One region of the Paenibacillus sp. NPDC058177 genome, then DNA from elsewhere that is predicted to be linked to it. Evidence: riboswitches for the same ligand, from Rfam matches in the RefSeq annotation. Region 1 holds a riboswitch; the other holds the start of a gene.
The links. Region 1 has a riboswitch for cyclic di-AMP ahead of ACFVU8_RS29395 (resuscitation-promoting factor). Riboswitches for the same ligand answer to the same signal wherever they lie in the genome.

Region 1 (5,909 bases):
TATCAAATGTACTGGCAGGTATATTTTCATCCGGTAACCCGGAGTTCTGAAATTATTTTAAGACAGATTTTCCGCCGGGCCAAAGAGCTGTACTTAGAGGGGTATAATTTTAAATTTATGATTCATCCACTAGGTGACTTGCTTCAGGGGGAAGTGACAGTGCAGCAGTATTTGCTGCTAGATGAAGCGTTAGTTCAAACGGCCTTCATGCAATGGACACTGGAGGAGGATGGACTGCTAAGCGACTTGTGCAGCCGGTTTATTCATCGTAAACTGTATAAATATGTGGAGACGGAGAGTCTCAATCCGGAGACGATTGACGAAATCCGCCGCAGTTTTGCGGGAGCCGGGCTGGACCCGGAATATGATCTGGAAATTGATTTTCCGTCAGACCTTCCGTATGATGTGTTTCGTCCAGGAGAGGGTTTTGACAGCAATCAAATATTGCTGCTTGACCGGAAGGATCGGCTCCGTGAAATCTCGGAGGTTTCAGATATTGTACGTTCCATCAGCGGCATTCACCGTGGAAGATATCACCTATATTTTCCTCAAGATAAGCTGAATAAGGCGCTTTCACAACTGCCTGACTCTGTTGCTGAAATATTCGCAAAATAAAGATTAAATAGTTATTTTTGAACATAGAGACCAAGACCGGGAGGACAACAGTACATGTACTTATTCGACACACATACCCATCTGGATGCCCCGCAATTCGACGAGGACCGCGAACAGGTCATTGCTCGTGCGGTAGAGGCCGGTGTCAGCAAAATGATTAATATCGGATTCAATCGGGGGACGATCCCAACCACGATGCAGCTCGCAGAAAAGTATGATTATATTTATGCAGCAGTGGGGTGGCATCCACAGGATGCGATTGACATGAAGGAGGGGGACCTTGATTGGATTGCCTCGCTATGCAGCCACAAAAAGGTCGTCGCCATTGGTGAGATCGGACTCGATTATTACTGGGATACCTCACCGAAGGACGTGCAGCACGAGGTCTTCCGCAAGCAGATCGGACTAGCCCGCGAGCTGAAAATGCCAATCTGTATTCATAATCGGGAGGCCCATGAGGATGTAGTGCGAATTCTTCGCGAGGAGAAGGCTAACGAGGTTGGCGGTGTAATGCATTCCTTCTCGGGTAGCTGGGAAACAGCGAAAATGTGCCTGGATTTGGGATTCCACTTATCCTTCGGAGGACCGATAACGTTCAAGAATGCAAGGGTTCCCAAAGAGGTGCTGGCGCAGACGCCGCTGGACCGTTTATTGATCGAAACAGACTCCCCGTATCTGACGCCACACCCCTTCCGTGGGAAGCGAAATGAGAGCGCTCATGTCAAGTTGGTGGCAGAAGCTGCGGCAGAAATTAAAGGGATAACTTGGGAGGAATTGGCTGAAATTACGTATGCGAACGCACTGGAACGATTTGTCATTGAGTGAAATCGGGAGGAAACACGGTGAAAAATAGAGTATAGCCGATGTATTAAACTTTTTTAACAAAAAAACAGCCGAATATTACAATATTTTAACCATATATTTGCGTAAACGTGGTTGAATCGTCCTTTACAACATGCATCAAAACAGGATATCATCTTTTCAGTGCAGTGAGCTGTTGTTACAGTGACAGCCCACGCTATCATGGATCGTCTCGCTGAGTCTCCGTATGGAGAACGGGGGAACCAATATTGTTTGCCGTATACAGAGCACATCAAGTACAGCTTAGAATGCCGCAGACAGTAGTTGATTTCTTCACGTGGTCTTTGGGGTGAATTTTAGGGCAACCGCCGTGAGCGGGTGACCCGAGATAGGGCGTCTCTCTTTCGTCCGAACCCGACAGCTAACCCCGTAAGCGAAAGTAAGAGAGGAAACCTCGTGCATGAGCCGCGTATTCTGACATCGGAGAAGCCACGAAAGAGTCCTCATAGAACTCTTTTAGGCTTCTTTTATTTTGAATATTGCGCATGTACCCTGCATACTGTTATATAACAGATGTGGGGGGAGCACTATGCCGGGCAGGCGATCCATGAGCAGGAGACGCAAAGGTATTGCAAATAGCGTGTCCTGTGACAATCTCGAATAGTTTCGTCCGAATGATAACAGTCATCTTGGTATACAGCTGACGACGGGGCTATGTAAGGAGGATGGAGAGAATGGGCGTATTCCAACCAGAAGTATCCCATGATTCGCAATCATCCAGCAGGTCTTACGCTTTACGGTGGGAACAAGTGAACTTTCGCGTACTTTCACTTGCCGGCGTGTTATCGATTTTGATCACGCTGATCATTCTGCTGTACGTGCACGGTCAAAGCAGCAAGCAGATCACTTTAGTAATTGACGGGAAAACGCAGTCTCTGGAAACGCGTGAAGCGATTCTCAGTGATGCACTAGCAAAAGAGCAAATTTCGCTGCAGCCGCATGATCAACTATCTATAGGCCTTAGTGATGAAATAAAAGACGGCGACCGTGTCGTGATTAACCGTGCGCAGCCATTCAGTCTTACTGCGGATGGTGCAAAAAAGATTTTTTATACGACCGAGAAAACAATCGGTCAGGCCATCAAGAAGCTGGGTATTGCCCTCGAAGGCCATGATAAGATTTTCCCTTCGCTAGATACCACTATCTCTGCCAATATGGATATCAAGATTGTCCGCATTAACAAACAAACTGTACAACGGACAACGAACTTGCCATATCGAGTCATCAAGACGGCAGACCCCTCCCTTACCAAGGGAACAGTTAGAGTGGCACAGGCGGGCGCACCAGGCGTCATGATCCAGCACATCGAAAAGATTTATCAAGACGGTGAACTGGCTTCCATGCGTATGGTTGGGAAAGAAGTTCAGACGGTGACCAAAGACAAGATTATCGCCGTTGGCACAAAGCCTCTCCCTAAACCTGTTACAGTGGCCCAAACAACAACTTCCAAAACAGCTAATGCTACCATTTCAACAAAAACCAGTGCCAAGAGCAGCAATGTCGCCACTAAATCGGGCGTCAATTTTGAATACAAGAAATTAATCAAGAACGTCTCGATGACTGCTTATTCTTCAGAAGAACCGGGAATTGGAACTCGTACCGCCTCCGGCACACGCGTAACGGAAGGACGTACGATTGCAGTGGACCCTAATGTAATTCCTATCGGTTGGTGGGTATATATCGAAGGCCTTGGCTTCCGCCGTGCAGAAGATACTGGTGGTGCTATCAAAGGCAATAAGGTGGATGTCTACTACGATTCGTTGAACCATGCACGTAACTTCGGACGCAAGTCGCGTACGGTGTATGTGATTGGACCTGTAAAACCGGAGCTTAACTAAGTCCTGGCTTTTGCAAAATTAGGTTGAATCAGCTATAGTGAGGGTAGCAGTTAAGAATAACATGTGCTCATGAAATGATCGCAGAGCTACCGCTCATCACTTATACATTCTTTAGCCAAAAAGAAGGGGAGCGAATCCTCTTCTTTTTGCGTTTACGAGAAGGAGTCAACACTATGATCAAGGAAGTGATCGTTGTCGAAGGCAAGAGCGACACGATAGCCATCAAGCGGGCGGTACAGGCTGATACCATTGAGACTGGCGGCTCCGCGGTGGACAAGAAGGTGATTGCCAAAATCGCGCTCGCCATGGAGCGGCGGGGGGTAATCATTCTAACCGATCCGGACCATGCAGGAGAGCGTATCCGTAAGATCGTTTCAAGCAAGGTGCCAGGCTGCAAGCATGCCTTCATCCCCGAGAAGGATGCGACCCGCAAGGGTGACATTGGCGTGGAGAATGCTACACCTGAGGCGATTCGCCACGCGCTGGCACATGTACATACGTCCTTTGAGGGCGCACCGGCCCTGATCGGGCTGGATGACCTGATGGCGGCAGGTATGCTCGTGCATCCCCGGGCCGCAGAGCGGCGGATGGCACTTGGCAATCTGCTTGGTATTGGGTACTGCAATGGCAAGCAGCTCTTCAAGCGGCTTGCAATGTTTGGTATTACGCGGGAGGAGTTTGCCGGAGCCCTCGCCCAAATTGAACAGGGAGGCATAACTTCATGACTGACAAAGAGAGCGTTTCAACCCCTAAACGGACAAAGGAAATCATTCAACGGTACGGATTCTCATTCAAAAAAAGTTTGGGCCAGAACTTTCTGATTGACCAGAATATTCTCGACAAAATTGTAAATGCTGCTGAACTGGACGATACTGCAGGTGCTTTGGAGATCGGTCCTGGAATCGGGGCGCTGACAGAGCGCCTGGCACAAACGGCGGGTGCAGTAACGGCGGTCGAAATCGACAGACGGCTGATCCCGATTTTGAAGGATGTACTGTCACCATATCCCCATGTAAAGGTTCGTAATGATGATGTCCTGAAGGTGGACTTACAGCAACTGTTCAAGGAGGACTTTGCCTCCGTAGATCGAGTAAGCGTAGTTGCTAACTTGCCCTACTACGTTACGACGCCGATCCTTATGAAGCTGCTAGAAGAGAAGCTGCCGCTTGATAATATCGTTGTTATGATCCAGAAGGAGGTTGCCGAACGGATGGCAGCATCTCCAGGTGGCAAAGAGTATGGCAGTCTGAGTATCGCCGTGCAGTATTACAGTGAGCCTGAGTTGGTCTGCATTGTGCCGCATACCGTATTCATCCCGCAGCCAAATGTGGAGTCGGCAGTGATCCGACTCAAGGTACGGGAGCGTCCGCCTGTAGAGGTTGCCGATGAGAAGCACTTCTTCGATGTGGTACAGGCCTCCTTTACCCAGCGGCGCAAGACGATCGCTAATAACCTCAAGGCCCGTTTCTTCCCGGGAGAGGGACGCGAGCGCCTGGAGGCGCTGCTAAGCGAAGCAGGAATCGAGCCAACAAGACGCGGAGAGACACTTAGCTTGGAGGAATACGCCCGGCTAAGCGGAGTTCTTTTGGCTGCAGGAGTCGTCTGAGTTAAGCAGAAACAGTTCCCATCCTTAACTGGGGGCAGATATTTTAAAATCACGCTGGAATACGAACCAACCGCGGCCTTTGCCCATACGATGGGGTAAAGGTGGTGTTTTGATGAATTCAGGAGACTTGGTCGTTCGCAAATCTTATGGCGGTGACGTGACTTTTCGAGTAGAGCGCATCGTACAGACCGGAGCCGTTATCAAGGGGACAGAATTCCGTCTGCTGGCGGATTCCCCCCTGGACGACTTGGTACAGGTGCCTCCTACCCGGATCACAGAGCTGGGGCAGCGAGCGCAGATAAAGGCAAAGGAATCGTTAACACAGCTGCACAAGGACCGTCAGGACCAGACACAGCGCAGCGGTAACAGTACGGGCGGGCTGTGGAATCAATCCTCTGCAGAAGCGGCTTATTTTGAAGTACCAGGCAAAGTGCTGCATTTGGACGGGGATGCGTCCTATTTGAATAAAAGCCTTAGCTTGTATGAGCAATTGCGGATTCCTGCGGAGGGTCATCATGTTCATGAGTCTTCCATGGCGGATACGCTACACCGGCTACTGCCCCGTGTCCGTCCGGATATTGTGGTGATTACCGGTCATGACGGGGTGTTAAGGCAGCAGCATACTTATGATCTCTACAGCCTGAACAGCTACAAAAATTCGCAGAATTTTGTGTCCGCGGTTCGGGTCGCGCGGGAGTATGAACGGAATTTTGACTCGCTCACCATCATTGCGGGTGCTTGCCAATCGCATTTTGAGGCACTGCTGGGCGCAGGCGCTAACTTTGCCAGCTCGCCGGGACGGATTCTGATTCACGCGCTGGACCCTGTCTATGTGGCCGCCAAAGCGTCATTTACCTCCGTCCGGGATACGGTTAACCTGAACGATGTGCTTAGCAATACAATCAGCGGCAATCAGGGTGTGGGAGGCATTGAGACACGCGGCAGCTTCCGGGTGGGGATGCCACGCTTGCAGAACCTCTCTGCGCTGA
Region 2 (5,909 bases), on a different contig from region 1:
CGCCATCACCGCATGGGTGAGCTTGTCGCTCATCTCCTCCACCCGTTCTTCCAGATGGTCCACTCCGAGCACCTCATAGCCCATATCCATCAGCTCAAGCGCCAAGCTTGAACCGAACCGTCCCAGCCCAATTACTACAAATTGCTGTGGTTTCATCTCCCGATAACTCCTTATCCAATAATCATTTTGCCTTCCGGATACTGATACAATGGTTTACCCTGTTTTGGGCCAAGTGCATAGGCCAGCGTCAATAGTCCCAGCCTGCCAGCGAACATAGTGAGACAGATGAGGATTTTGCCGACTAACGACAGCTCCGGCGTCAACCCCATGCTCAGCCCCACGGTCGCGAAAGCCGAAGTTGTCTCGAACAGAATCTCCAAAAAGTCGCGTCCCTCAGTCGTCGAGAGCACCATAGATACAGTGACAATCAATAGCAGAGCGAGCAAGGTGATGGTCAGTGCTTTGAACACCCGCTCCTGTGCCAGCCGGTAACGGAAGAATACTATATCCTCACGCCCACGCAGCATGGAGATTACAGCGCCGATCATGAGCGTAAAGGTCGTTGTTTTGATCCCACCCCCGGTAGAACCGGGAGAAGCACCGATAAACATTAGAATCACGATAAAAAATTGCGTGGCCTGACGCAGCCCGGAAATATCCAGCGTATTAGCCCCGGCCGTACGCGGTGTGACCGACTGGAAGAATGCAGCCAGTATTTTCCCGCCGATGTTCAGGGAGCCCATGCTCCGCGGATTCGTAAATTCAAATACAAAAATCACGAGCGTGCCTGCCAGAATCAGCGCTGCGGTTGTGGATAATACCACCTTGCTGTGCAGCGACAACCTGCGCTTGCGCCGGTAATCGACGATATCGGCAATTACGATAAACCCAAGCCCACCGGTGACAATCAGGAACATGACAATCAGATTCACTACAGGATCATTGACATATCCCATCAGGCTGCGGTAATGGCCGAACAGGTCAAAACCTGCATTGTTGAACATGGAAATGGAATGGAACAGTCCAAAGTAAATCGCCTTGCCGAGCGGCATATCAAACGCCCAGCGTATCGACAGCAGCAGTGCCGCACTCCCCTCGATCATGAGTGAATAGATCAGCACCCGACGGATGAGCCGTACAATGCCTTCCATCGAGTTCTGGTTCATGGCCTCCTGCAGAATAAGCCGGTCGCGCAGCGATATTTTCCGCTTTAACACCAGAGCAAAGAGTGTTGCCATCGTCATGAAGCCCAGGCCGCCAACCTGAATCAGGATCATAATGACGGTCTGCCCAAAAAGGGAAAAATACGTGCCGGTGTCCACAACTACCAGCCCCGTAACACAGGTAGCAGAAGTTGCTGTAAATAGCGCATCTATAAAGTTCAATGAATGTCCCGTCCGACTGGCAACCGGAAGCATCAGCAGCAGCGTACCAATCAAAATGATCGCCGCAAAACCGAGTACCAGCGTCTGGGGCGGGGAAAGTTTCAATATTGTGAAACGGTTCAACCTGGGGAATGGCGAAACCAAATCCTCACCTCTCACTATAATAAATTGACGTTGTATATCATTAGAATGCCAAACAAAAAAAGCACTGGATCACCAATGCCTCTCCCCTTGGTTCCTGCAGTGTTCTGAAGCCTACGAGGTTAGCTGACGGATTCGGGCAGCTGCAGTGCCCTATTCGTTCCCGGAACGAAATTCACCCCTGAAGATCGGCGCCCAAACTTACGTCTATATGCACCTTTCACTTCTTATGGTTCCCCCGTTTTCAATTGAAATTCGGCTTATATCTAATTGCATTCAAATTATATACGTTCTGTCCTGACATCACAAAGACACTATTAAGTATATTTGGATAAAATAATGTCTTAAAGAGTGACCGGGAACACAGGAGACCCTGTTCTCATTCCTTTTCCGTGACTTTCCTGTAATTGCATCGTTTTTCACGGTTTCATGAATATATAGAACTTTTAACCTTGAAATTGTATGGTGAGGAATGATACACTACACACAACAAGTGTATGACCTATACCCATACACATTATTCCTACTAGGGGGAAGACATGGAAGAATCTTTGGAGCTGCTGCCGCAGCAATTTCAGATCAATCCCTCGCGTCCCATCTATGAACAATTCGTCGAAGCCATCCGGGGCCGGATTGTTACCGGTATCATCCCGCTTGGCTCGCGTCTGCCATCCGTGAGGGATTTGGCAGCCGACCGAGGCGTGAATCCCACTACAGCTGCAAGAACTTATCAGGAGCTGGAGCGAATGAGCCTGATTGTCACCTATCGTGGACAGGGTACCTTTGTTACGAGGGAACAGGATGTCATCGGGGAGGCTCGCAAGGAAATGATCCTGGAGGCCGTGCGGCAATTTAAAGCTGCGGGCGCCAGCCTGGGGCTGTCAGCAGAACAGATGCTGCAATTTGATAAGGAGGAATCTTGATGCGTACGAATAAAGATATTTCATCACTGCCGGAACTCAAGGCAGCCGTGCAATGTCAGAACCTGACGCTCCGCACGAGGAAAAAAACAATTTTGGACGACGTAAGCTTTCATATTCCCCAAGGCAGTATCACTGGACTGCTCGGTCCTAATGGTGCAGGCAAGTCTACCCTATTACGCCTGATCACCGGACTGGCTACACCAGACTCCGGCTCCGTGAAGATTTTCGGCGAACCTGCCGGCGTAGACCGTCTAGGACAGTTATCCCTGCTGCCGGACCGCAGCAGCCTGCCTGGATGGCTGACTGTAGGGCGCTGGCTTCACTTTGCTGAAGGCATATATCCCGATTGGGACAATGTGAAGGCAGAACAACTAATGGGTCAGCTTTCCGTTAAGAGGGAATCCCGTATCTCAACCTTATCCCGCGGGGAAGAAGCCAGACTGCAACTGCTGACCTGCCTGTCCCGCAAAGCTCCGTTAGTCATACTCGATGAGCCCTTCACTGGTGTGGATCTCATTTCCAGAGAGGAAATTGCATCCACAGTTGTGGGAGAGATGGCTGATGGTGAACGTACCTTTTTGATTGCTACTCATGATATCCGGGAAATGGAGCTACTGTTTGACCGCCTAATTCTAATCGGTAACGGACGGATACAAGGTATTGAGGATGTGGAACGGCTCCGTCAGTCCGGTCATTCCGTTGAATCCCGTTACAGGGAAGTGTTCGCATGACAGCGCTTAGAGCGTTAACAGATCTGGAGTACAGCCGCTATAATCCGTTTAAGTGGGGCCAAAAATCTTTTTTGGGGATTACTGTAGCCCTATTCGCTCTGCTCTTGGGTATCGGATGGTATCTCTTTCATGGCAGACAGCCTTCCCTGCAAACTCCTTTTACAGCAGGCACCTTTCTTATGGTAGGGATCATTATGTATCTCGCTTCAGTCGATATGCTGTTGTTTACAGTCCATAGTAGCCGGGAGTGGATTCTGAATTTCCCGCACCCCCGCAAGCTACTTCTGTATGCCAAGGCGATCAGCCTGTTTAAGCATGGATTGTATCTTGCTTCCATCGTTATAGCTGCTAATATCGGACTGTATGTACTCTTCAACCTGACAGGACACTATGAGCACCTTCTGTTCAAAGAGCTCATCCTAACAGTAGTCGCTCATGCACTCTTTATGGCTTCGATCTTTCCGCTCGCCATCGTATGCGGATTGCTGGCAGGAACCATTCTTATGGGCTGGAAAATGCTGCTGTTCGTTCCCTTTTCATTATTATGGCTGTCTCCATTGATGGCTTTGTCCACCTACTTGAACTCCACTGCTTTGAACGGTGAGCAATTACAATACCTGAGTCCGTCCTATATCCTGCTGTATACGGTAGGAATTCTACTGATTGGCTGGCCTCTGAGCTACATGCTGATCCATTGGATTGCCAAGGCTGGTCTCGAAAGAATGAGTGAGATCCGATATAATTTCCTGGCCGTACAGCTTCCGATTGTTAAAGAGCAGAACACTATAAAGTCGTACCGGCGTTCTTCCGGATTCCAGGCACTGTATCAACTGGAGCGCAGCCGTCTGCAGTATTTCGAAAGATTACTACCCATTAAGGTGATCAAGGGAGTCGTACTTGCTGGGGCGTTTATCTTGTTCTACCTGTTCCCCGAAGACGATCAGTTTGTACTGACTCTGACCAAGATGCAATTTATCTTGCCTGTGCTGGTAGCTTCCATATGGATCATGTGCAAGAGCGGGGTGGAGCACAAGCAGCTGAATTGGCGCCTCTCTTTTCCCCATCCTAGACTGCTGCTTATAACATCTAGTATCGTCGCAACAGGGGTCACCGTCCTTCGCCTACATCTGATGCTGAGCATAGCCACTCTGGCTGGAATCGGGGCAGCTCTCGCAGGGGGAAGAACCAATTTCGCTTCTGTTACTGATTATCTGCATTGGTTTGCATACATCTTCTTAACATCAGCACTGATGCTCATCCTATCCCTCTGCCTGGTGCAAATCAGCTATTATCTGATGAAATCAAAGATACTGATCGGACTGATCTTCCCGCTGTATATGATCATTGCGCTTCAACAAACGATTGTGAATAATACCTTTCTCCCGGAAAATATACAAATCGGACAGACGCCGAATTGGCTGCTGCTTGGATGGGTAACCTTGATCGGATTGCCGCTTGCCGCGGCCTGCCTCCCTCTCGGGGCCAGATATCTACACCTCGTTATCGCTCAAAGCAATGAAACGGTCAACCGAAAGAAACATTAGAGTCATAAAAACAGGCCCCTCTGCGTAAGAATACTTGTTAGAAGATTGTAGACAAGCAAAATAACTGTTTTGCTCTCATTTGTACCGTATTGCAAGTAGTGCCATAATATATGAGTTCACCCAAAAGGAGGCGTTATATGAATCCCGTCGGCCAGCCCCTTAAGCAGCGTCCTCTCTCCAAAGGGCTTATTATTTCGGGCATCATCGGCATTGCCCTGTTCATTATGTTCCAAGTGTTCCCTTCCTTACTCGGAGGTGTACCTGAAGGAAACACCGCGGTAATCAGTAAAGACGTGGCACGGAGTAACGCCGCAGCGTTCGCGGCAGAGAAACTGGGCTATACCGTCTCGGACGGAGAATGGAACATCACCTACCAGTCCGACTCTTCCTTCTTCGGCTATATGTCCCGGGAGAAACTGCTGGAGGACTATAGTAAAAAGAAACTGGACCAGCGTTATCCCTACGATGTTTATCATGCGGCCTTCACACCTGCAGGCCAGAATGGTACTCTTCTGACCGTGAATCTTAATATGTATACCGGGCAGGCGGTCAGCTTTGCCCGCGGGGCAGCTGTTCCGGGCGGCAATTCGCGCAGCGGTGCTCATTCCATTGCCGCGAGCGAGGAAGAAACGCCACTGTCCTTAGCACAGAAGGAGCAGCTGGCCCGTCCCTGGCTGAAGGAATGGGGCGTTAATCCTGCCAAGCTGCAAATTGAGCCGGGTAGCAGCGGCAGTTCCGGGCTGACGTACACAGACAGCTCGGTTACTGTAGGAGAATCACGCCTGCAGTATCAATTTACTTTTGATGGAGGAGATGTTTCCTCCTTCAAGCCCGGATTTACAGCGCCAGGCTGGCATACTTCGTACGTAGACAGCCAGAAGTCATTGGCTACGAAAATGACCCTGTACGGCTATGGCCTGCCGACCATCGCTCTGGGCGTGCTGGCCTTGATCTACAGCATTCTGAAGCGGAGCCATACTTCTTTTAAGCGCGGCCTCTTCCTCAGCACGGTTCATTTCCTGATTATGATGGCCACTACGTACAACATGCTGCCGGAGACCTCTGGCGATAATGTGGAGGCACGGGTTACGGCCATTGTGATGTTCGTGATTTATGCGCTTTACAGCCTGCTCATGTCTTCCCTGCTCTACTTCTCACTGGTCGGCGGAGACGGCCTCTGGCGTA

Region 2: another riboswitch for cyclic di-AMP. It lies ahead of ACFVU8_RS22690 (TrkH family potassium uptake protein); the one in region 1 lies ahead of ACFVU8_RS29395 (resuscitation-promoting factor).

Annotation. Positions count from the first base shown of each region.
Region 1 covers NZ_JBHVVB010000013.1:45,269-51,177, reverse strand. The annotation lists gene ACFVU8_RS29405 (HD domain-containing protein) at 1-615, shown strand, start outside; gene ACFVU8_RS29400 (TatD family hydrolase) at 670-1,440, shown strand; cyclic di-AMP (ydaO/yuaA leader) riboswitch at 1,640-1,867, shown strand; gene ACFVU8_RS29395 (resuscitation-promoting factor) at 2,151-3,314, shown strand; gene rnmV (ribonuclease M5) at 3,488-4,039, shown strand; gene rsmA (16S rRNA (adenine(1518)-N(6)/adenine(1519)-N(6))-dimethyltransferase RsmA) at 4,036-4,920, shown strand; gene yabG (sporulation peptidase YabG) at 5,033-5,909, shown strand, end outside.
Region 2 covers NZ_JBHVVB010000006.1:263,225-269,133, forward strand. The annotation lists gene ACFVU8_RS22685 (potassium channel family protein) at 1-156, opposite strand, end outside; gene ACFVU8_RS22690 (TrkH family potassium uptake protein) at 171-1,529, opposite strand; cyclic di-AMP (ydaO/yuaA leader) riboswitch at 1,622-1,797, opposite strand; gene ACFVU8_RS22695 (GntR family transcriptional regulator) at 2,066-2,449, shown strand; gene ACFVU8_RS22700 (ABC transporter ATP-binding protein) at 2,449-3,180, shown strand; gene ACFVU8_RS22705 (hypothetical protein) at 3,177-4,724, shown strand; gene ACFVU8_RS22710 (CPBP family glutamic-type intramembrane protease) at 4,862-5,909, shown strand, end outside.